One region of the Glutamicibacter sp. NPDC087673 genome, then DNA from elsewhere that is predicted to be linked to it. Evidence: riboswitches for the same ligand, from Rfam matches in the RefSeq annotation. Region 1 holds a riboswitch; each other region holds the start of a gene.

The links. Region 1 has a riboswitch for S-adenosylmethionine ahead of ACIOTL_RS13810 (O-acetylhomoserine aminocarboxypropyltransferase/cysteine synthase family protein). Riboswitches for the same ligand answer to the same signal wherever they lie in the genome.
Region 2: it holds a riboswitch for S-adenosylmethionine, as region 1 does, so the genes downstream of both, ACIOTL_RS02900 (acyl-CoA dehydrogenase family protein) here and ACIOTL_RS13810 (O-acetylhomoserine aminocarboxypropyltransferase/cysteine synthase family protein) in region 1, are expected to answer to the same signal.
Region 3: it holds a riboswitch for S-adenosylmethionine, as region 1 does, so the genes downstream of both, ACIOTL_RS00510 (OsmC family protein) here and ACIOTL_RS13810 (O-acetylhomoserine aminocarboxypropyltransferase/cysteine synthase family protein) in region 1, are expected to answer to the same signal.

Annotation. Positions count from the first base shown of each region.
Region 1 covers NZ_JBIUWB010000005.1:293,203-300,204, forward strand. The annotation lists gene katG (catalase/peroxidase HPI) at 1-1,784, shown strand, start outside; gene ACIOTL_RS13795 (methylated-DNA--[protein]-cysteine S-methyltransferase) at 1,883-2,512, opposite strand; gene ACIOTL_RS13800 (RNA polymerase sigma factor) at 2,509-3,006, opposite strand; gene ACIOTL_RS13805 (histidine phosphatase family protein) at 3,119-3,679, opposite strand; SAM riboswitch class I at 3,791-3,885, shown strand; gene ACIOTL_RS13810 (O-acetylhomoserine aminocarboxypropyltransferase/cysteine synthase family protein) at 4,001-5,374, shown strand; gene ACIOTL_RS13815 (CoA-binding protein) at 5,374-5,868, shown strand; gene ACIOTL_RS13820 (hypothetical protein) at 6,455-6,682, shown strand; gene ACIOTL_RS13825 (hypothetical protein) at 6,727-6,990, opposite strand.
Region 2 covers NZ_JBIUWB010000001.1:610,574-617,575, forward strand. The annotation lists gene ACIOTL_RS02890 (MBL fold metallo-hydrolase) at 1-923, shown strand, start outside; gene ACIOTL_RS02895 (acyl-CoA dehydrogenase family protein) at 1,041-2,270, opposite strand; gene ACIOTL_RS02900 (acyl-CoA dehydrogenase family protein) at 2,299-3,525, opposite strand; SAM riboswitch class I at 3,576-3,666, opposite strand; gene ACIOTL_RS02905 (SdpI family protein) at 3,941-4,315, shown strand; gene ACIOTL_RS02910 (GntP family permease) at 4,391-5,752, opposite strand; gene ACIOTL_RS02915 (CdaR family transcriptional regulator) at 6,044-7,002, opposite strand, start outside.
Region 3 covers NZ_JBIUWB010000001.1:101,306-108,307, reverse strand. The annotation lists gene ACIOTL_RS00525 (FadR/GntR family transcriptional regulator) at 1-280, shown strand, start outside; gene ACIOTL_RS00520 (SDR family oxidoreductase) at 453-1,223, shown strand; gene ACIOTL_RS00515 (L-idonate 5-dehydrogenase) at 1,213-2,268, shown strand; gene ACIOTL_RS00510 (OsmC family protein) at 2,345-2,896, opposite strand; SAM riboswitch class IV at 2,928-3,049, opposite strand; gene ACIOTL_RS00505 (DEAD/DEAH box helicase) at 3,190-6,405, shown strand; gene ACIOTL_RS00500 (MarR family winged helix-turn-helix transcriptional regulator) at 6,468-7,002, opposite strand, start outside.

The sequences.
Region 1 (7,002 bases):
AGGCTCGCCGCCTGCTGTGGCCAGTGAAGAAGAAGTACGGCCAGTCGATTTCCTGGGCCGACCTTATCCTGCTGGCTGGAAACGTGGCTCTGGAAGACATGGGCTTCGAGACCTTCGGTTTCGCCGGCGGCCGCAAGGACGTTTGGGAAGCAGATGACGATGTCTACTGGGGCCCGGAAAAGGTCTGGCTGGACAGCGAACGCTACACCGGCAAGCGAGACCTGGATGCTCCTCTGGCAGCAGTGCAGATGGGCCTGATCTACGTGAATCCTGAGGGTCCTGACGGAAATCCGGATCCGCTGGCCTCGGCCGTAGACATCCGCGAAACCTTCCGCCGCATGGGCATGAACGACGAGGAGACCGTCGCGCTGATCGCCGGTGGCCACACCTTCGGCAAGACCCACGGCGCGCATGCCGATGACAAGATCGGCCCGGATCCAGAAGCAGCTCCGCTTGAAATGCAGGGACTGGGCTGGAAGAACGGCCACGGCACCGGCAAGGGCGCGGACACCGTGTCCTCGGGTCTTGAAGTCACCTGGACCTACCACCCAACCCGCTGGGACAACGAGTTCTTCCACATCCTCTTCGCCTACGAATGGGAACTGTTCGAATCCCCAGCAGGCGCCAAGCAGTGGCGCCCGGTCAACAATGGCGGAGCCGGCTTGGTCCAGCCTGCATTCGAGACCTTGGAACACCGCGAGCCACGCATGCTTACCAGCGACCTGGCCCTGCGCTTCGACCCGGTCTACGGCCCGATCTCCAAGAACTTCAAGGAGAACCCAGACCAGTTCGCAGACGCCTTCGCCCGCGCATGGTTCAAGCTGACCCACCGCGACATGGGCCCGAAGTCCCGCTACTTCGGCCCAGAGGTTCCTGCTGAGGACCTGCTCTGGCAGGATCCACTGCCAGCAGCTCCGCAGACCACCTTGGGTGCAACTGAAGTTGCCGCACTTAAAGCCCTGATCAACGATTCGGGACTGACCGTCCAGCAGCTGGTATCCACGGCTTGGAAGGCCGCTTCGACCTTCCGCACCTCGGATAAGCGCGGCGGCGTTAACGGCGGCCGCATCCGCCTGGAACCACAGGTCTCCTGGAGCGTGAACCAGCCTGAGCAGCTCAAGCCGGTAATTGCCAAGCTGGAAGAGATTGTTGACAACTTCAACGCCACTTCCGGGATCAAGGCTTCCTTCGCGGACGTCGTTGTCCTAGCCGGCAACGTCGGAGTCGAGCAGGCAGCCCTGGCAGCTGGCCAGCAGGTCGAGGTTCCATTCACCCCGGGCCGCGTAGACGCAACCCAGGAGCAAACCGACGTTGACCAGTTCGCATGGCTGGAACCAGTTTCCGACGGATTCCGCAACTACGACTCGGGCTTCGTCAAGCTGCCTAGCGAGTACTTGCTGATCGACCGCGCGAATCTGCTGGGCCTCTCGGCACCGGAAGCGACCGTACTGCTCGGTGGACTGCGCGTCATCGGCAATAACTGGGACGGTTCCAACTTGGGCGTCTTCACCGACACCCCAGGCGCGTTGACCAACGACTTCTTCGCGAACCTGCTGGAGCTGGGGTTGGAATGGACCCCATCCGCTGACGAGCAGACCTACACCACCACCGATGGCCGCTGGACCGGCAGCCGCGTGGATCTGGTGTTCGGTGCCAACTCCGAGCTGCGTGCACTGGCCGAGGTTTACGCTTCGGATGATGCCAAGGAGAAGTTCGTCAATGACTTCGCCTCCGCTTGGGCCAAGCTCATGGACGCAGATCGCTTCGAACTGCGCAGCAAGTAGCAGCTGCTGGGCCGCGAGCCCGTAGCAATTAGTGCTGGGCTGCTGCTTCCCGCAAGGGAGGCAGCAGCCCAGCACTTGTTTCATGCGGGAACTGCCCGTCAGAACAGCGTCGCGGCGCCGCTGGCGAAGTCCGGGTTCTCCAGCTTCAGCAGCTCGGACTTGGCTTCCAAGCCTCCCAGGTAGCCGCCCAATGAACCATCGGTGCGCAGCACCCGATGGCAGGGCAGCACGATGGGAATCGGGTTGGTGGCGCAGGCTGAACCGACGGCCCGCACCGCCTTCGGCTTGCCGATCTGCTGCGCCAGCTGGGCGTAGCTCAGGGTACGCCCGTAATCGATATGACCCAGTTCCAGCTGCACCTGGCGGCGGAACTCGGTGGAGAGCTGCAAGTCCACCGGAAGATCGAAGCCATGCCGCTGGCCCGCGAAATACTCATCCAGCTGCCGGACGGCACCATCCAAGCTCGACTTGTCGCGCAGGATCCGCGGGCTGAGCCTTTCCGAGAGCACCTCCAGAATCCGGTCATGGCCTTCGGATTCAAAAGCGACCCGGACCAGCCCGGCATCGGTACTGGCCAGCAGCAAGGCCCCCACGGGGCTATCGACCACGCGATAGGCAACATCAACAAGTTCCCGTGCACGGGCCCGTTCAACGAGCCGGTCCTGCAGCGAGTCGAGGACTTGCGCTTCAGCGGCCGTAGCCTGCTGCCGATAATTTTTTCCGTTCATGGCTGCTCCCGCCATAGTTCTTGGTCATCCATCCGGGCCCGCAGATTCTTGATCCCATCGGCGCCCGAACGCCGGGCGGCAGCTTCGGTGCCGGAAAGGATTCCGGCAATTTGCGCGTAGCTCATTCCGCCCAGGTAGCGGTAGGCCACCACCTGCCGCTGCTTGCCAGGAAGCTGGTTCACCTCATGCCACAGCTGCAGGTTTTCCAACTGCAGATCCGGCCGTTGGGCCGATGGGGCCAGGCTGTCCACGTCTTGGCCGATGAGGATTTCCGGCTTGTTCCTGCGCAACTCGTCAATGGCTTTGTTCCGGGCAATACGCACTAGCCATGCCAGGACATTGGCGTCCTCCGGCAGTTGCGGGTACGCCTTGAGCGCGGCAAGGAACGTTTCGGACCAGGCGTCTTGCGCGCGATGCTCATCAAGCAGGGCACGGCAAACGCGCAGGATGTTGAGTCCATAGTCCTGGACTATCCGCTCGAACGGTGCTTGCATGGCTCTCCTGGAATTTTGCGCCTTCATGGCTTCTCACCATGTAAACGTACGAGGAGACCATTTTGTGAGGCGTGAACGAAAAAAATTCCTTCACGCAGATACCCATGGATTCCTAGAATGCCACCAGATCCAATTCGCTGGCGATCTGCTCAAGGCGGATCAAGTCCAGGTGGAGCATTTCGCCATTTTCCACGCCTTGGGGATCCGTGGTTCCGGCCAATGCGTCGCGGATGGTGCGCATGGTGGCCCCATGGCTGACAATCATGACCTTGCGCCCGGCATGCCTGCTGGCCAAGTCCAGCAGCGCTGGCACCGCACGGCTCAAGATCTGGGCACGCGGCTCACGCAGGTCCTTGGCAGCAGCCGATTCCGCTCCGCTGACCTCGGCCATGATCCGGCCTTCCAGCGGGCCGAAGCCGCGTTCAATGAGTTCCGGAACGGCGTTCCCCGTCTCGGCCCCGATCTGCTGGGCAATCAGCGCGGCAGTTTCCCGGGCACGTTCCAAGGGCGAAGCAAGTACCAGCGACCAGTTCTGGCCGATCAGCTGGCGCCCGACCTCGCGAGCTTGCTCGCGCCCGGTGTCGTTCAACGGGATATCGGTACGCCCCTGCAGGCGCCCTGCAAGGTTCCAATCGGTCTGCCCGTGTCGCACCAGTGCCAGCGAAGTATCCATGGCTCCAGCCTAACCGGGGTAACAGGTATCGAAGAATCTCCGGCATTACGTCCAATACGCAACGTTACGACTCATAGTTGGGTCAAGAACGGTCATGTTGCGAAGATTATTACACCATCCCGAGCGGTTGAGAGATCTGGTTCGATGACGCCGCAGCAACCTGCCACATCCGGTGGTTACGGTGCTACCGCCAGAAACGATGCAGCCGCCTACCCGTTGGACCACAGCAGGAAGCGACATTGATTCCGGGATTCCTGCCTCGATCGCGGCCCGCCCTACGGTGCCCGCGAAACCCCAATCGACAAGGAGTCGTAAGCCACCATGGCAGATCACAAGTTTGGATTCCGCACCCGCGCATTGCATGCCGGAGGCACCCCCGATGCCGAGCATGGCTCACGCGCAGTGCCGATCTACCAGACCACTTCGTTCGTCTTCAAGGACGCCGACGATGCGGCCAACCTCTTTGCCCTGCAGAAGTACGGCAACATCTACTCGCGTATCGGCAACCCGACCGTAGCGGCTTTCGAAGAGCGCATGGCTTCGCTGGAAGGCGGCATCGGAGCGGTAGCCACCGGCTCGGGCATGGCCGCGGAATTCGTCACCTTCGCGGCCTTGGCCCAGTCAGGCGACCACATTGTGGCTTCTTCGAAGCTCTATGGCGGCACCATCACCCAGCTCGATGTCTCGCTGCGCCGCTTCGGCATCAACACCACTTTCATCGACTCCAATGATCCCGCCGACTTCGAAGCGGCGATCCAGGAAAACACCAAGGCCGTCTACACCGAGGTGGTGGCCAACCCGTCCGGCGACATCGCTGACCTGAAGGGCCTGGCCGAGGTGGCGCACCGCCACAATCTCCCGCTGGTAGTCGATTCGACGCTCACTCCCCCGTACATCCTGCGCCCTATCGAGCACGGCGCGGACATCGTGATCCACTCGGCCACCAAGTTCATCGGCGGGCACGGCACCACCCTGGGCGGCGTGGTCATCGAGTCGGGCAAGTTCAACTGGGGCAATGGCAAGTTCCCCACCATGACCGAACCGGTTGCCAGCTACGGCAACGTCTCCTGGTGGGACAACTTCGGCGAGTACGGCTTCCTGACCAAGCTGCGCAGCGAACAGCTGCGCGACTTCGGACCGGCTCTGCCGGCCCAGTCCGCATTCCAATTGCTGCAGGGCCTGGAGACCTTGCCGCAGCGCATGGACAACCACCTGTCCAACGCGAAGCAGGTCGCTGCCTGGTTGCAGGCCGATGAGCGTGTGACCTACGTGAACTATGCCGGCCTGGAATCCCACCCGCAGCACGCGCAGGCCAAGGAGCTGCTGCCCATGGGCGTCGGCTCGGTCTTCAGCTTCGGAGTGAAGGGCGGGCGCGAAGCCGGCTCGAAGTTCATCGAAGCCCTGCAGCTGGCCAGCCACCTGGCCAACATCGGCGATGCCCGCACCCTGGTGCTGCACCCGGCCTCCACCACCCACCAGCAGCTGAGCGCCGAGCAGCTGGTCTCCGCTGGCGTGCCAGAAGATCTGATCCGGCTGTCGGTAGGACTGGAAGATGTCGAGGACATCCTCTGGGATCTGGACCAGGCGCTGGCCGCTTCGCAGGAAGCGATTGCCGCTTCCGCCGCAGGGTTCGAGGCTCCGGCCTATGATGGTTCCGCCTGCGCATTGCCAACCGCTTCGAAGGGAGCAATCTAATGACTGCCGTTGATACCGCTTGGGAAGGCCCTGGAGCCGCACAGCGCCTGGAGATCCTGCGCGACACCAAGTCCATCGCCATTGTCGGTGCCTCGAACAAGCCATCGCGCGCCAGCTATTTCGTGGCTACCTACCTGCTCTCCTCCTCCAAGTACAAGGTGTATTTCATCAACCCGGTACTCGATGAGATCCTGGGCCAGCCGGTGTACAAGTCGCTGGCCGATCTGCCGGAGACCCCGGACCTGGTCGAGGTTTTCCGCAAGCACGATGACCTGCCTACCGTGCTGGACGAGGCCCTGGCCGTAGGCGCGAAGACCCTGTGGCTGCAGCTGGGATCCTGGCATGAGGAAGTGGCCCGGCGCGCCGAGGCCGCGGGCATGAATGTGGTCATGGACCGCTGCGTGAAGATCGAGCACGCCCGCTTCCACGGCGGCCTGCGCCTGGCTGGATTCAATACCGGCGTCATTTCCTCCAAGCGCCAGGTACTTGCCTAGGGAGTCCAAGATTCCAGGAAATGGGTGCATGCAACGTTGCGTTGCATGCACCCATTTTTCTGCGGCAATTCCCCGGAATCGGCCGGTTTGGTCAACGACGCTGAACTTTTGCACGGAGCATTCCGAAGGAAGAACAAGACCTCTGACGAACCATGGTCGACGCAATTGGCCCACGGCATGCCGTGGGTGTGGCCCCGAAGTGCTCGACGCGTTCAATCACAGATCGAAAAATCTGCAAACCACAGCACTGCAACGCAAGGCCAAACGACCCAACCCTAAAACAGGCAGAGAGAATCGATTTCGATTCGCTACGAGCGCGAACGAAAGAAGAAAAATCCCGCCCGCACTGCTATATGAAAACTCAATTCCCCTGGCCCGAGAACATTCCAGCATCTCGCAATAGCATTGCGCCGCACCCTCAATGCTGCACGGAGTTGAAATTTCTCTGGGCGAGGATTCCCTCTGCGGCACCCAGCTAAGAGGCATCGGAGACAGTACTCTGGGTTGACGCACTATTCAGAATTCTCCGGAAGCAGAAGCTTCCTTGGAAGTGCGCCAGTTGACTGGAGATACGAAGGAGCAGACAGTGGATGCAAATCGAAGAACCCTATGGTCCGTGGCCCTCGGGATGAGCTTGACTGCCTTGGTATGCAGCGGGATTGCCCTGTATTCTACGGGGGTCATCATGGATGAGAACAACCTGGACTCATGGCCTGCCCCGGCTCTTTGGGTGGTGGCGATTGTTGGTGTCGTGGGGCTGCTGATTAGCTTGCCCGGCTGGTTTGCTACCAAGGAAACCAAAAAGGCTTCCTAGCTGTTGCTCCCCTTGTCCATAATCGGAGCGTTCTGCCGGACGGCCTAGTTCTTTTGACCAGTTACGTCGCCTTCCACGTAGGTGGTGTATCCGCACAACTTCCCGGTTTCATCGGTCGTCTTCGTCGCGGCGAAGATGATGTAAGGCCAGGATCCCAGGTCCCATCCGTCGCGTCCCCACCCTGGAACTTCGTACCACCCGGTACCGGCCAGCGATTCCATCCAGTCATACATTTCGCCGTACATGTCGCGCTCGACAGTTGCCGGGACGGTAACGGTTTCGCGGCTGTCTTTGGTCGTGGTCTGCATAGGTTTTTGCAT
Region 2 (7,002 bases), on a different contig from region 1:
TGGACGGCCACGCTTACTTGGTGGATTGCGGCCATGGCGTCGGTTTGGGCCTGGCTGAGATCGGGATTCACCCCACTGCCCTGCGCGGAATTTTCATTACCCATCAGCATTCAGACCACGTCATTGACCTGAATTCTGTCATGGTCCTGGGCGGCCTTGGGTTCCGCGGCACCGAGGGTCGGCAGGTTCCTGTTTTCGGACCGGGTGATCGAGGAGTGCTGCCCTCGATGCAGACAGCGGCCGAAGAGCCGGAAGCCATATTTCCGCAGTCGCCCACACCCGGGACCAACGCCATGGTCAACTTGCTGCTGCGCGCCCATGCGACAGATCTCAACGATCGCCGACGGGATTCGGCGGCACCTGATATTTCGGATATTTTCCATGGCGCAGATATCGAGATTCCCGCCGGCACAGGCTTCCACCCCAACCACAACAACCATCCGGACATGGAGCCTTTTGAAATATACGCTGATCGGCATGTAAAAATTAGCGCTATCCTGGTCCAGCACCAACCTATCGCTCCGGCATTCGCATTCCGCTTTGATTCGAGATATGGATCGGTCGTGGTTTCCGGCGATACAGCGCCAAGCGCAAATCTTGCGCGCCTGTCCCAAGGCTGCGACTTGCTGTTCCATGAAGCTATTGATCTGGAGGCCATCGCTCGTAGCTACCCGCATGCTTCATCCTCCGAACTGGAAGCGAGCATGGGACATCATCGGCGCGCGCACACCACCGCAGAAGACGCAGGTCGAATCGCCCAGCGGGCTGGAGCACGGAACTTGGCGCTGCATCATTTGGTTCCCGCTGGATCTGGAATGGAAGTTTGGCAGCGGGCCTCGAAACAGTTCTCTGGCGGCCTCTTCGTGCCCCGCGACTTGGATATCTTCCATATCGCAAGTGGCACGGTTACCCAGGTGCGCTAGGGCCAAGGCCGGCAGCTATCCGTCAGGCGACTGGAACGATGGTCGATCAATTGCCCCGGGCCGACGACCACGAGCCCAGCACCGGCAAAGGATGCTGGGCTCGCAAGACCATGGAATCTACTTTGATGCACCAATCGCCCACACGCGCGGAAGCTCGGTGCCATTGACCGCCAGGTCGCCAATCAACCGCGCCTTGAACACCCAGGGGTTGTGGTTGCCGGCGGTACGGGCATTGCGCCAGTGCCGGTCCAGGTTCTTGGTAACGCTCGTGGCGCTGGCGGCCAGCGCATCAAAAGCGTGGGTGATCGCGTTGAGGACCAATGGCGTGAGCACCACCTGCGCCTGGGCGCTGGCCAGCTCTGCCGCATCGTTGGCTGCTTCGTCCTCTTCCCCGGTCACCTCGCCGGTGTGCAGCGCCTGCGCAGTTTCATAGGCTCCCTGCAATGCCGTCGACACTCGTTCCACCGTTGCCGCGGCAGCGAAGGCCGCCGCGGAGACCTCGCCGATCACCTGCAGCAGCTGCGGGTCTTCGGCCGCCAGATTGGCCGCGGCATGGCTGAAGGTCCGCTTGCGCGCCTTCAGCTCGGCGGCGAAGTCGCGCTCGGCTGCTTTGGCGGAGCCGGCCAGAACAGCGAGCAGCACCTGCTGGTAGAAAGCTGTCTGGTACTTGAAACGCGTATCGAAGTCGATGAGGTCTTCTTCGGCGACAATCGCATCGGTGAAGGTGGAGGTGCCGGTACCCGTGGTGCGCTGGCCGAAGCCATCCCAGTCATCGGCCAGCTCGACGCCGGGCTGGTGGCGGTTGACTGCGGCGATCACGCGCTTTCCGGTGTCGGTGCGCTCTGCGTAGGTATCGAGCCAGTCGGCGAAGATCGAGCCGGTGGAGTAGTACTTGGTGCCGTTGAGCTTGAATCTTCCCTCGCCGTCCGGGGTGACCTTGGTGATCACGTCCCCGACCTTGACGGTGCCGACCTCGGTCCAGGAGTTGCCCACCAGTTCTCCCGCCACGAAGCGGGCCAGCCACTTGTCGCGCCCCGGGCCGGGGGCCGCAACCAGACGGTCCTCGACGAAGGCGAAGTGCGCGCGCAGTGCTTGGGCAATATTGGAATCCGCCGCCGCGAGATCCACGAAGAGCTCGAAGAGTTCGGGCAGCGTAGCACCGGCACCCCCGTGCGATTCCGGGACCCGAACCGCGCCAAAGCCGGCAGCGGCCAGGTCCGCGACCTGCTGGTAGGGCAATTCGCCGGTGCGGTCGCGTTCAGCTGCACCCTGCGCAATGCGCGCGAAGAGCGGTGCGAAGCGGTTTTTGAGGCCTGCGAGTCGATTGCCAGTTGCAAGTACAGTCATCGTTCAGTCCAATCCGGGAGAAGTTTTCTTAGGTGTACAGCGAGAGCGGCTGGGACTCTCCGCGCAGGAAGTAGGCGCCGACCTCGATCTTCTTGTAGTCCACTGGGTCGTGCAGCGAATGGGTGCGCACATTGCGCCAGTACAGGTCCAGACCCACCGAGTTCGCAGTCGAAGATGAACCGGTCACCTCGAAGATCCGGTTCGCCACATCCACTCCCACCTCAGTGGAGACCACCTTGGCTTCAGCAATTTCCACGGCCAACGCCGCTCGTTCGGGCTGGGTGACTTCCCCGGCCTTCGAGAGCAGGGCATCGAATTTCCGGCCCAACTTCTCGGTCAGCGCCGCCACTGCTGCAGTGCGGGCTTTGAGCTCTCCGACGGTGCGCTGGAAGATCGGGTCCTGCGAGTAGGTCTCTGCCTGCGAGAACAGCCAGGCGTTCTTGCGGCCCAGCAAGATCTGCTTGCCGCGCTCCAGTGCTCCCTGGGCGATGCCCAGGTAGAAGTTGGCGAAGGCCAACTGGATACCGGGGGTAAGCAGGGTGGAGACCGGTTCATCGGTGACGAATCCCAGCAAGTCCCCTGCTTCGAGCCGCACGTTGTGGAACTTCAAGGAATTCGACGCGCTCAGCCGCTGTCCCAGGTAGTCCCAGTCGTCAACGATTTCCAAGCCATCGATATCGCGTGGCAGAACCAACGCGAGAATCTGCCCGTCGTATTCTCCGCCCTGGACCAGCGCGTTGATGACGATGACCTCGCCAACACCGGAACCCGTGGAGAATCGCTTGGCTCCATTCAGTCGGTAGCCGTCCCCTTCGGCGCTCAGCGTCAAATCCGGATCAACTGGATTCACCGAATCGCCCCAGAGCCAGCCACCTTCCACGGTGCGCTGCCACCATGCCCCTTGCGCTTCTGCTGGGGCGTAGAACGCAATGCCGGACTGGTTGATGTAGTGGTAAGCCAGCAACTGCGAGATGGAGCCATCGGCTGCGGCCAGTATGCGGACCGCTTCGAAAGCCGCTTCCCAATGGGCTCCGGCTCCGCCGAATTCTGCAGGCACCAAGAGATTGAGCAACCCGGCTTCGCGCAGCAGCTGCACTTCGGCGAAAGGCTGGGCGTTCTTTCGGTCGCGTTCGAGCGCGTCAGCCGCCAGCTTGTCAGCTACTTGCTGGGCGACGTCGCGCCAATGAGCCAGTTCAGCTTCATCAGCAGTGCCGGTGTAGGGCACGCGCGGCAATTGGGTATCCAGTACAGTCATCTTCGTTCTCCTCTTGGGCTATGGATTCCGAAGGATGCAGAAAATCTGCGGATCCATCGAACCTGGCGTTAGCACTACCTGCGGAGTGCAGGCTTGCTGCGGCGTCTCGGAGCCAGGTCTCTCAGCCGCTCTGGATGGGTTGTGCTCCGAGTCAAGCATTGCTGGCAGGTCCTCGGGAAGGGCGCTGTCATGCGGAGGAACAGCAGGACAAAATAGGTCATCTTCGCGCCTTCGCCCTGCCGGAAAACGGGCGGATAAGACGTCATATGACCTTCGCATGACGCAATTGGCATGCTGGAACTGGATTTCAAAGGCGTTCCCCTAGGCATCGATTGGGAACACAGCGTGGATCAGGGCACTTCCATGCGACCGCATAGAATGGCCATTCAAGATCAATCGGCAGAAGAGGCGGCAAGTGGATCCAGCAGGCGTGATTGCCTTCATGTTCGGGTTGCTGAGCATAACGCTGGTCGCAGCGTTCCTCGCCCCGATGGCACGGGACCGGAAGCTCGCTCGCAATGCGGCGATCGGCATCAAGACGCGCCACACCTTGGCCAGCGATGGGGCCTGGCTCGCCGGGCATCAGCAGGCTGCGCCCCTGCTTGCCGCGGCTTCCTGGGCCGGTTGGGCGGCATTGGCCAGCGCAGCAGTTCTCTGCCTGCTGGGCCAATTCGGTTTCGCCTTCGCCGCGACCGGAACCGGCTACCTGGCCGCCATCGCGTTGCTGGTGATCTCGACTGCCACAGCGAATAAGGCCGCGCGGAGCTTCCCGGCGGCAGGCCTGGGCTAATCCAGCACTGCTTAAAGCAACGGATCGCGCCATCTGCCGATGGCGCGATCCGTTGCTTTCTTGGAAGGCGTGCTGCTAAAGCAGTACGGCTCCCAGGACCAGTACAGTCAGGAACCCCGCGGTGCCCTGGATGGCGGTAGCCACGCTCAGGGTCTTGTAGGCGGTGATCACCGGAATGCGGCTGAGCTGCGAGACGACCCAGAAGTAGGAGTCGTTGGCGTGCGAGACAACCATCGCACCGGCGCCTACTGCCAATACGGATAGCACCATGCCCAGCTCCGAACCCAAGCCCAGGGAGCCGAGCATCGGAGCGACCAGCGCGGAAGTGGTCACCATTGAGACGGTGGACGAGCCCTGGGCGGACTTCAGTGCAGCGGCGATCAGGAATGGCACAGCCAGGCCCAAGCCCAGTCCGCTGAGTGAATCCGAAAGAATCGTGGTCAGATCCGACGCGGCCAGGACCGCGCCGAAGCCGGCGCCGGCACCGGTGATCAGCAAGATCGGAGCAGCGGTGCGTACAGCTTCGTTCATCTGCTCATTGAAGACCGCCAGCTTGCTGCCACCGCTCAAAAGAAAAGTCGATGAGATCAAGCCGAAGATCAGCGCAATAACCGGCGTCCCCAGGAAGGAAAGGATTTCCAGGGCAGCGCCTTCGCCAATCGGGTGCGAGGGCAGCTTCGCAATGGATGCGGCACAGATCAGCACCAGCGGAACCAGGATCGGCATGAAGGCCAGCGCCGGGCTGGGCAATTTTCCGAAGCTTGCACGCAGCTGCTCATAGTCGAGTTCGGAGATGTCATTGTGGTCGTCGCTTGGCAACGGGGTCCATTGGGACTTGTTGAAGCGGCTGGCGTAGGCCAAGCCGGCAAGTGCCGAGATGGCCGCAACGGGCAATCCGACAGCGATGATCAAGCCCAGGTTATCGGCAATGCCGATGCTTTCGGCTGCGGCCAGCGGGCCCGGAGTTGGAGGCACCATGGTGTGGGTCGCGTACAGGCCGGTCATCAGGGCGATGGAAGTTGCCAGCCCAGAGACCCCGGTACGCAGGGTGATGGCTTTGCGCAGCGAGTTGAGCACCACGTATCCCGAGTCGCAGAAGACCGGAATGGAAACGATGTAGCCGATAATCGATAGCGTCAGGTTGGGGAACCGGGTACCGAGGACCTTGATCAGCGCATCTGCCATGGAGATCGCGGCGCCGGATTTCTCCAGGATGACACCGATCATTGTTCCGAACAGGATCACCAGTCCGATATTTCCCATGGTGCTGCCGAAAGCCGTGGTGACCGTCGAAGCCACGTCGGCCAGCGGAATCCGGTAGGCGAAGGCCGCCAGGATAGCGGCGCCAACGAGGGCGAGAAATGGGCTGATCTTCAGGCGTGCTGTGACCATCACGATGGCCACAACAAGGATCAGCAGAACTAGCAGTTCGTACACGGCGGGTTGGCTCCTTTGCCAATATCGGTAGTTCTCTGCGTCCAGCCCGCAGTGGCTCAACGGGTGGACCAGCCCTATCGGCGAAGCTGCTCAAGGCTTTGCCCGTTGGGCTAGATGCCACCGTGCCACCCCGGTTTCGGGCGCAAAGATCGATCATCCTGCCAATACTAGGAAAAGTGACCCCGAATACCTATGGGCACACGACCACATTTGCCTGGGTTCGAAAGAGCCTATGTGTGCAAACACCCCACCCTTCCCAGCCCCGGCGCCAGCTCCCCTCGTTTCCAGGGCCTAGAAAACATGCAGCTGGCCCAAGGCCACTCTCGCGTAGATGGCATGCTGGAGTTTCAGGGATTCGCTGGACCGCCGAATATCGACGCCGCTGACCTGGCTTATCCGCTCAAGTCTTTGCACCAAGGTATTGCGGTGAATATGCAGATCCGTGGCCGCTTGGCTCATCGAAGCAGCTGTCGCAACGACCAGCAGGGTTCTGGCTTGTTCCTCATTGAGCTGCATCGCTGGGGCAGCTGCATGTTCCAGGCTGCGGGCTGGGGTGCGGGCGATAGCCACAGCAATTTCCCGGCTCCACATGCGGCGCCGCGCGTGGGATGGCACGAGTGCCGGATAGCCCACCAATACGCGCAGCACTTCGGTTTCGGCCATGAGATCCTCGGCCTTTTCGACAGGCGCGGAGACCAGGAAACGTTCCTGGTCCATGCGCTCGGGAGCGAAAGCTGTCTCGCTGGCAGCGCAAAGCCTCCAGTACGCGCCGGAAAGGCTAATCCATGACGTGCGGTGATGATCCTTCGCCGGCTCTTCGAGCGACGGATCCCCTACGCTTCGGGGCAGCCAAGCTTCAATGCATTTCGGCCCGCGCAAACCATGCGCTGCGAGCGAGCGGTCGATCACTTCAGGTGCAACGCGACCGGCGATCAACGCAGAAATAATGTCGCGGGCTTCGGTCTCGCGCCGCGCGCTGCGAGAGTGCTCGCGTTCCTGGGCAAAGAGCAATTGAACGGTCAATGCAATCAGGCCGGCCAGCGGTTCCACCTCGTGGGGAGCTCCGGTCACGCCCACAACGCCGCAGAGCTGGTCGTTCAGCACCAGCGGCACATTGACCCCTGGCTGGGTTCCGGCCGAGCCGTCGGCCTGGCTGACACGGATGATGCCGTTGCGTCGGATCGCCTCTGCGCTGCCGTCGTGGTGGGTACCGATACGCGCAGCATCCGTAGAAGCAATGATGACTCCGT
Region 3 (7,002 bases), on a different contig from region 1:
CTCGCGCGAGGCCTTCCACCGTATTGATGCCGAGTTCCATGTGCTCCTGGCCTCCATGGCCGGCAACGCGGTAGTGGAATCGATGATGGAATCGCTGCGCAACTCGATCAGCGACTATGTTTCCGAATCGGTGCCCAGCGACGAGGCCTGGCAGCCGGTGGTGCGCATCCTGCGCCGCCAGCACAAGGCCATCCACCACGCGTTCGCGACGAACCAGCGCGAACGGGCGGCCCAGCTGCTCGAAGAGCACATCAACTGGTTCTACTCGCAGACCCGCTAGATCCGGCAGGATAGTTTTCAGGTAAATAAGTCGGACTTTAAGGCACCTCGCACCTCTTATATCTGATATGTTTTGGGGAAGCGACGGGGCTGATTTTTCGGATTTAACAGCTGGTTCATACCGCTGATGAGTTCCCGTCGATGTACCATCGACACTTCATGCGAGGGAATTCATGAGCCAACTTTTTGACCTGTCCGGACGCCTGGCCTTGGTCACCGGATCCTCCCGCGGCATTGGCCGCGAACTTGCCAGTGCCTTGGCGGATGCCGGTGCCACCATCATCCTGCATGGCCGCGACGAGCAACGCCTGGCCGAAACCGTTGCCGAATTCAGCAGACGCTATGGAGCTGAAAAAATCCATAGCGCCTGCTTCGATGTCACCGATGATGCCGCCGTGCGCGAGAACATCGCAGCCATTGAAAAGAACATCGGCCCCATCCGCATTTTGGTGAACAACGCGGGTATCCAGCACCGCGTGCCCATGCTGGATCTGGAGGTGGCTGACTGGCAGCGCGTGATCGACACGAACCTCACCAGCGCATTCCTGGTAGGCCGAGAGGTCGCACGCTCCATGGTGCAGCGTGGCGAAGGCAAGATCATCAACATCTGCTCGGTGCAAACCGACCTGGCCCGCCCCACCATCTCCGCCTACACCGCGGCCAAGGGAGGTCTGCGCAATCTCACCCGCGCCATGACCGCCGAATGGGCTGGTTCGGGACTGCAAATCAACGGCATCGCACCGGGCTACATCCACACCGAAATGACACAGAATCTGGTGGACGACGAAAAATTCAACTCCTGGATTCTGGGCCGCACCCCCGCAGCGCGTTGGGGCGCCGTCGAGGATCTGGCCGGACCAGCAGTCTGGTTGGCCTCGGACGGATCAAATTACGTGAACGGACAGACCATTTTCATCGACGGAGGCATGAGCGTTGTCGTCTAATTCCCTCGCCACCAGCACGTTGGCCGTCGTGGCCCATGCAGCCGATGATTTGCGTATTGAACAAATCGAGCTGGCAGCGCCGCGAGCAGATGAAGCACGCGTTGCCATCGCTTACGGCGGTATTTGCGGATCAGACTTGCATTACTGGAGCCACGGCGCCGCCGGGGAATCGTTCCTCAAGGCTCCAATGGTTCTCGGGCATGAAATCGTCGGGACCGTCATGCAGGCCGCCGCTGACGGCAGCGGGCCGGCAGCCGGAACCAAAGTCGCCGTGCACCCGGCAACACCAGGCGAGACCGGGGAACCTTACCCGGCCGACCGCCCGAATCTTTCCCCGGGGTGCACCTATCTGGGCTCGGCCGCCCGCTACCCGCACACCGAGGGCGCATTCGCCCGCGAAGTGAACCTGCCATCACGCATGCTGCGTGAGCTGCCTGCTGGCTTAGCACTGCGTGATGCGGCACTGGCAGAACCGGCTGCGGTTGCTTGGCATGCGGTGTCGCGCGCCGGTGAAGTCGCCGGCAAGAAGGCGCTGGTTATTGGTGCTGGGCCGATCGGAGCTCTCGCTGTAGCAGTGCTCAAGCGTGCCGGAGCCAAAGAAATCATCGCAGTGGACATGCACGAGAAGCCGTTGGAAATCGCCGGGAAACTCGGTGCCACTTCAACTTTGCGCGCCGATGACCAGGAAGCTCTTGCCCAGGTGGGCGCGGACGTGGTGATCGAGGCCAGCGGCAACTTCCGCGGGTTGGCCTCCGCCGTGCGCGGTGCCGTGCGCGGCGGTCGAGTGGTCATGGTCGGGTTGCTGCCCTCAGGAGAACAACCCGCACTCATTTCGCTGGCTATTACCCGCGAGCTGGAACTGGTTGGTTCCTTCCGCTTCAACGACGAAATCGACCATGTGCTTGCTGCCCTGGCCGACGGTTCACTGCAGGTTTCCGAGGCGGTAACCCACGAGTTCCCGGTCGCCGATGCGCTTGAAGCCTTCGAAACGGCCAAGGATTCGGCTCGCTCCGGCAAAGTCCTGCTGAACTTCCTGGGGCAATAGTTGGCTTCAGCTAGAAGTGCACCGCGGCGGCACCTGAAGTCGGGGGCCGCCGCGGTGCTTTTTAGTTCAGCGAACTCTAGTTGGTCTCTGCGATGCTTACCGCGGTTGTCACGGGCACCGGATTGGCGAAGAGGTCCAGCACCGGGCAGTGTGCATCCACTGCGCGGCGCAGTTCTTCATAGCGTTCAGCTGATTCCGGTCCGGCAATCCGGATGTCCAGATCCACCGACGAGAAGCCGGGGCGGATGGTCTGGTCGATGCCGAAGAGTCCGCGGACATCGAGGTGGCCATTGGCCTGGATCTTCACGTCGTCCACCTGGATGCCGAGGTTCTGCGCGTACAAGCGGTAGACCACAACCTGGCAGGAGATGAGCGCTCCGAGCGCGTATTCCACGGGGCTTGCGGCCAGGTCGCTGCCGCCCAGGGCAGCTGGCTCGTCGGCCTGGAAGGTGTGCTTGCCGGAGACAATGTTGCTGGCTACCGAATCGAAGCCTTCGCCCTCGACGGTGAAAGTCAATTGGGCACTTTGCGGGGCAGCCGAAATTCGTTCGCCCCAGCCCTTGCCTGCTTCCTGCAGGCGCTGTGCGCGGTCTTCGGATACGGTTGGGGCAGATGCTGCATTAGTCATGGGGAATTGATCCCCTTTCTGGCGCAAGGGGCGCCATCGCTTACGCATCTTGGCGTTCAAGATGCGTCGAATCTTCACCTGGGGCACCCCGCACAATGACGCAGGAGGGTTGCCGTCCACTCAGCCAGGGCTCAAAGAGTGGAACTCGTGATTCAGTGATTAATTTCTATCGGTTGCAGGGCCCGCGGGTAAAGGGCAGAAGTAACTTTTCGTCACCGGGCATCTTGCTTTCCGGCTCGCTAAGATGGAATCTAGCTCTCGGGCGCCCACTGCACGAACAATGAACGGCGAGTATGGAATTCCAGCTGACACTTTCTGCGGCCCAGACCTTGGTGACCGAATCCGAATACAACCTGGGCCAATTCCTGTGTGATTCCGGAAAAGTGCAGATCGCCAACCGGGTAATGCAACCGGGATCTACCCGCATCTCCGGTGTGGTGCTGCGTGAATCGGTGATGGCCCAATTGGAAATCACCGAGGGCAATATCAGCTTCACCAGCTTCTGCGGCAAGCATCCGGGGGTTCAGTCCTGTGAAGATGTCGCCGCCTTGCTCATTGAGGTCACCACCGAAGAAGACCAGGGCTTTTTCGTCTCCGACTCCGGGGTGGATCCCCACGCTTGGAAACGCAATAGCAAGCCGCAGTGGGAACGTACCCTTGACCGTCTGCTTCCAGTCATTTCCGATGAGCCGCTGGTTGCCGAAGAACCGCTGGGATTGATCCTGAAAGTGGTAAGCGAACCGCGTTATGGCGGCGAGGACGCGCTGACCTTGCAGGCACGCCCGGCCCGCCAGGGCACCAAGAGCCCCTGGATCCAAACCGGGATCAGCTGGCGCAATGTTGCTTTTGATACGCGGTTCTCCAAGAAGCAGCGTCGTGCGGTCGTTGAACTGGACCGGTTGCGTGAACACGTTGAACAAGATACTTATCGCCATTCGTGGGATCCCAAGGAGTGGATCTCCTTGATGGATTTTCCAGGCCAGGACCTGCTGGATGCGTTCGAAGCCCTGCGTGAAGCTGGAGTGCAGATCGTCAACGGCGGTTCTACGGCCAAGGCCCCGGTGGAGTTCAGCGAGCAACCAGCCATGGCACACGTGGATGTGCGTCGCGGTGAACATGGCCTGAGCATGGAAGGGAAGCTGCGCGGGCCGAGCGAAGAGCACGTCTACCTCTTGCCCATAGGCACGCCGCCGACCTTGTTGGCTTACGCGTCCAGCCCCTTGCCGAAGGCCAGGGAAATCGGTTTGGCCCGGTTCGCTGAACCGGTCACGAAGGAACTGGCCACATTTATTGAATCCGGTGCGCAATCCATCCCGCAGGAAGGCGTTGAGCTTTTCGAGCGCCAGCACCTGGACCGATTGCGCCTGATGGCACCGTTGAAGAGCGAGGATGACAGCTACAGCATCCCTGTTCCAGCACGCCCCAGCCTCAAGCTGTCCCTGGAGAGCATCCGAACTCCGCTGACCGTGAGCTATTCCTGGGAGTACGCCTCCGCGGGCCCCCGCCAGTATGCCGTGGAAAAGGAAATTGCTGCTTCGGTGCAGGACAAGCTCGGCGCGCAGGCTTCCTTGGGGCAACTGACCTCTTCAGGAATCTTCCCGCCGAAGGAATTCAGCACCTCCGAATCCATCGATTTCTTGGTCTACGCATTGCCGCTATTGGCAGAGCATCCCGATGTGGTCGTTGAAGAGCAGAACAGGCTGCCGAAGTACCGGATCAGCCACGCGCCGGCCGCTGTCAGTGTCGAAGCCGGCGAAAGCACGGGGGACTGGTTCGACTTGTCTGTGGAAGTGCTCCTGGACGAGACCAAGGTCCCGTTCCCACTGCTGCTGGAGGCCTTGACCAAGCAAGATGAGTATCTCGTCCTCGATGACCTTACGGTGATCCCGATTGATGGTGCAGATTTCACGCAGCTGCGCCAGCTGATATCAGAGGCCGGGGAGCTGGGCACGGTGCAGGGCGATACGATCCGCATCCATAAGTTGAGCATCGACTGGTGGCAAGAACTGGTGGATCTGGGCATTATCGAAGCCCAGCACAACCAGTGGCTGCAGACCATGAATGCGCTGCAAAGCGGTGAAGAAATGCAGCCGGTCCAGCTAGCGGAAACGTTCAACGCTGAACTGCGCCCGTATCAGGGCCACGGCCTATCCTGGCTCAACTTCTTGCGTACCCATGATCTCGGCGGCGTCCTTGCCGACGATATGGGTCTGGGCAAGACCGTCCAGTTGCTGGCTTGCCTTGAACAAGCGCGCGTCGAGGATCCTGCCCAGAAATTCCTGGTGCTGGCTCCTACCTCGGTGGTGGGCAACTGGATCAATGAGGCGCAGCGATTTGCGCCGCAGATGAGAGTCACCGGCATCACTTCAACAGCTAGAATGAGCGGCCAAAGCATGGCGTCGCAGATCGGTGACGCCCAATTGGTAGTTACCAGCTACACGATCTTCCGCCTGGCCTATGAGGATTTTGAAGCCGCCGGATTCAACGTCATGATCATGGACGAGGCCCAGCAACTGAAGAACCATGCCTCCAAAGGCTACAAGCAGGCCCGGCAGCTGCCAGTGCCGTGCAAATTCGTGGTCACTGGCACTCCCATGGAAAACAACCTGCTGGAACTGTGGGCGTTGGTCTCACTGGCTGCACCAGGCCTGCTGGGCGGTGCGAAGTCCTTTAAGGACAACTACCAGAAGCCCATTGCCGACGGAGACCAGGAGCGCCTGGAGCGCCTGAAGAGCCGACTGCGTCCGTTCGTGCTGCGCCGTACCAAGGAACAGGTCGTTCCAGAGTTGCCGGCGAAGACCGAGCAGGTGCTGGAAGTCGAACTGGAGCCGGGGCACCGCAAAGCTTATGACCGCCGCTTCCAGCGTGTGCGGCAAGAAGTTCTGGGGCTGGTTGACGACGTTGATTCGAATCGCTTCCAGATTCTCCAATCGCTGACCTTGCTGCGCCAGCTGGCCTTGGATCCGTCCTTGGTAGGCGAGGGCGATGCTCCGAGCGCGAAGCTGGAAATGCTGCGCGAACTCATGGGGGATGCGGTTTCTGAAGGGCATAAGATTCTGGTCTTCAGCCAATTCACCAGTTTCTTGGCCAAGGCACGCGACGTCGCTGAAGAGCTGGGCATTGAGCACGGATACCTTGATGGGTCCACCACTGGCCCAAAGCGCAAGGAACTGATTGACGGTTTCAGCGAGGGAGATTTCCCGGTCTTCTTCATCTCGCTGAAGTCCGGCGGCTTCGGCATTAATCTCACTTCCGCCGACTACTGCATCTTGCTGGACCCATGGTGGAACCCGCAGGCCGAAGCCCAGGCTATTGACCGGGCCCACCGCATTGGGCAAACTCGTCCGGTCTATGTGTATCGCTTGGTGGCAAAGGACACCATCGAATCCAAGGTGCTCGCGCTGCAGGCCAAGAAGACGCAGCTGTTCAATGATGTCCTGGGAGAGACTGCCCAAGCCGCGCAGAGTGCTGCGTTAAGCGCCGATGATTTCCTGGCGCTGATGGAGTGAGCCTAAAAAGCTGAAGCCTTGGAAACCAGAAGGTCTCCAAGGCTTCAGCTGATGATCGGGGACTAGAGAATCTGTTCAAAACTGTCGTTGAGGCGGTGCAGGAGATCTCCAAAATTCTTCAGTTCGGAGGCTTCCCATTCCTTGAGCTGGCGGCGCAGTTCCTCACGCAGCGTGTTACCGCTGGAGCGCCATTTTTCCTTGGCGTTTTCTGTTGCCGAGACCAGCTGGGCCCGGCCATCGGAAGGATCCTGGGTGCGGGTGACAAGTTCCAGAGACTCGAGGTGCTGCACGAGGCGGGAAATAGTCGCCTTGTCCAGACGCAGTTTTTCTGCGAGTGCTCCCTGTTGCTGGGCTTCATCGCGGATGACCACTGCAAGCAAGCGGTACCCCGGATCCTGCAGGTCCGGGTGGATGATCTTGGCGCGACGGATCAGCATCTGGCGGGCGCGCAATAAGATGGCGGTGAATTCTTCTTCGACCGTCTGCATCAGTTCTTCTTCTTGCATACAAACCATTCTAAAGATTAATGGTCGATAAGTCTGATATTGGAGACCGCAGCCGTTCGAAGCCGAAGTGTTGAACGTACTGCGAATCCCC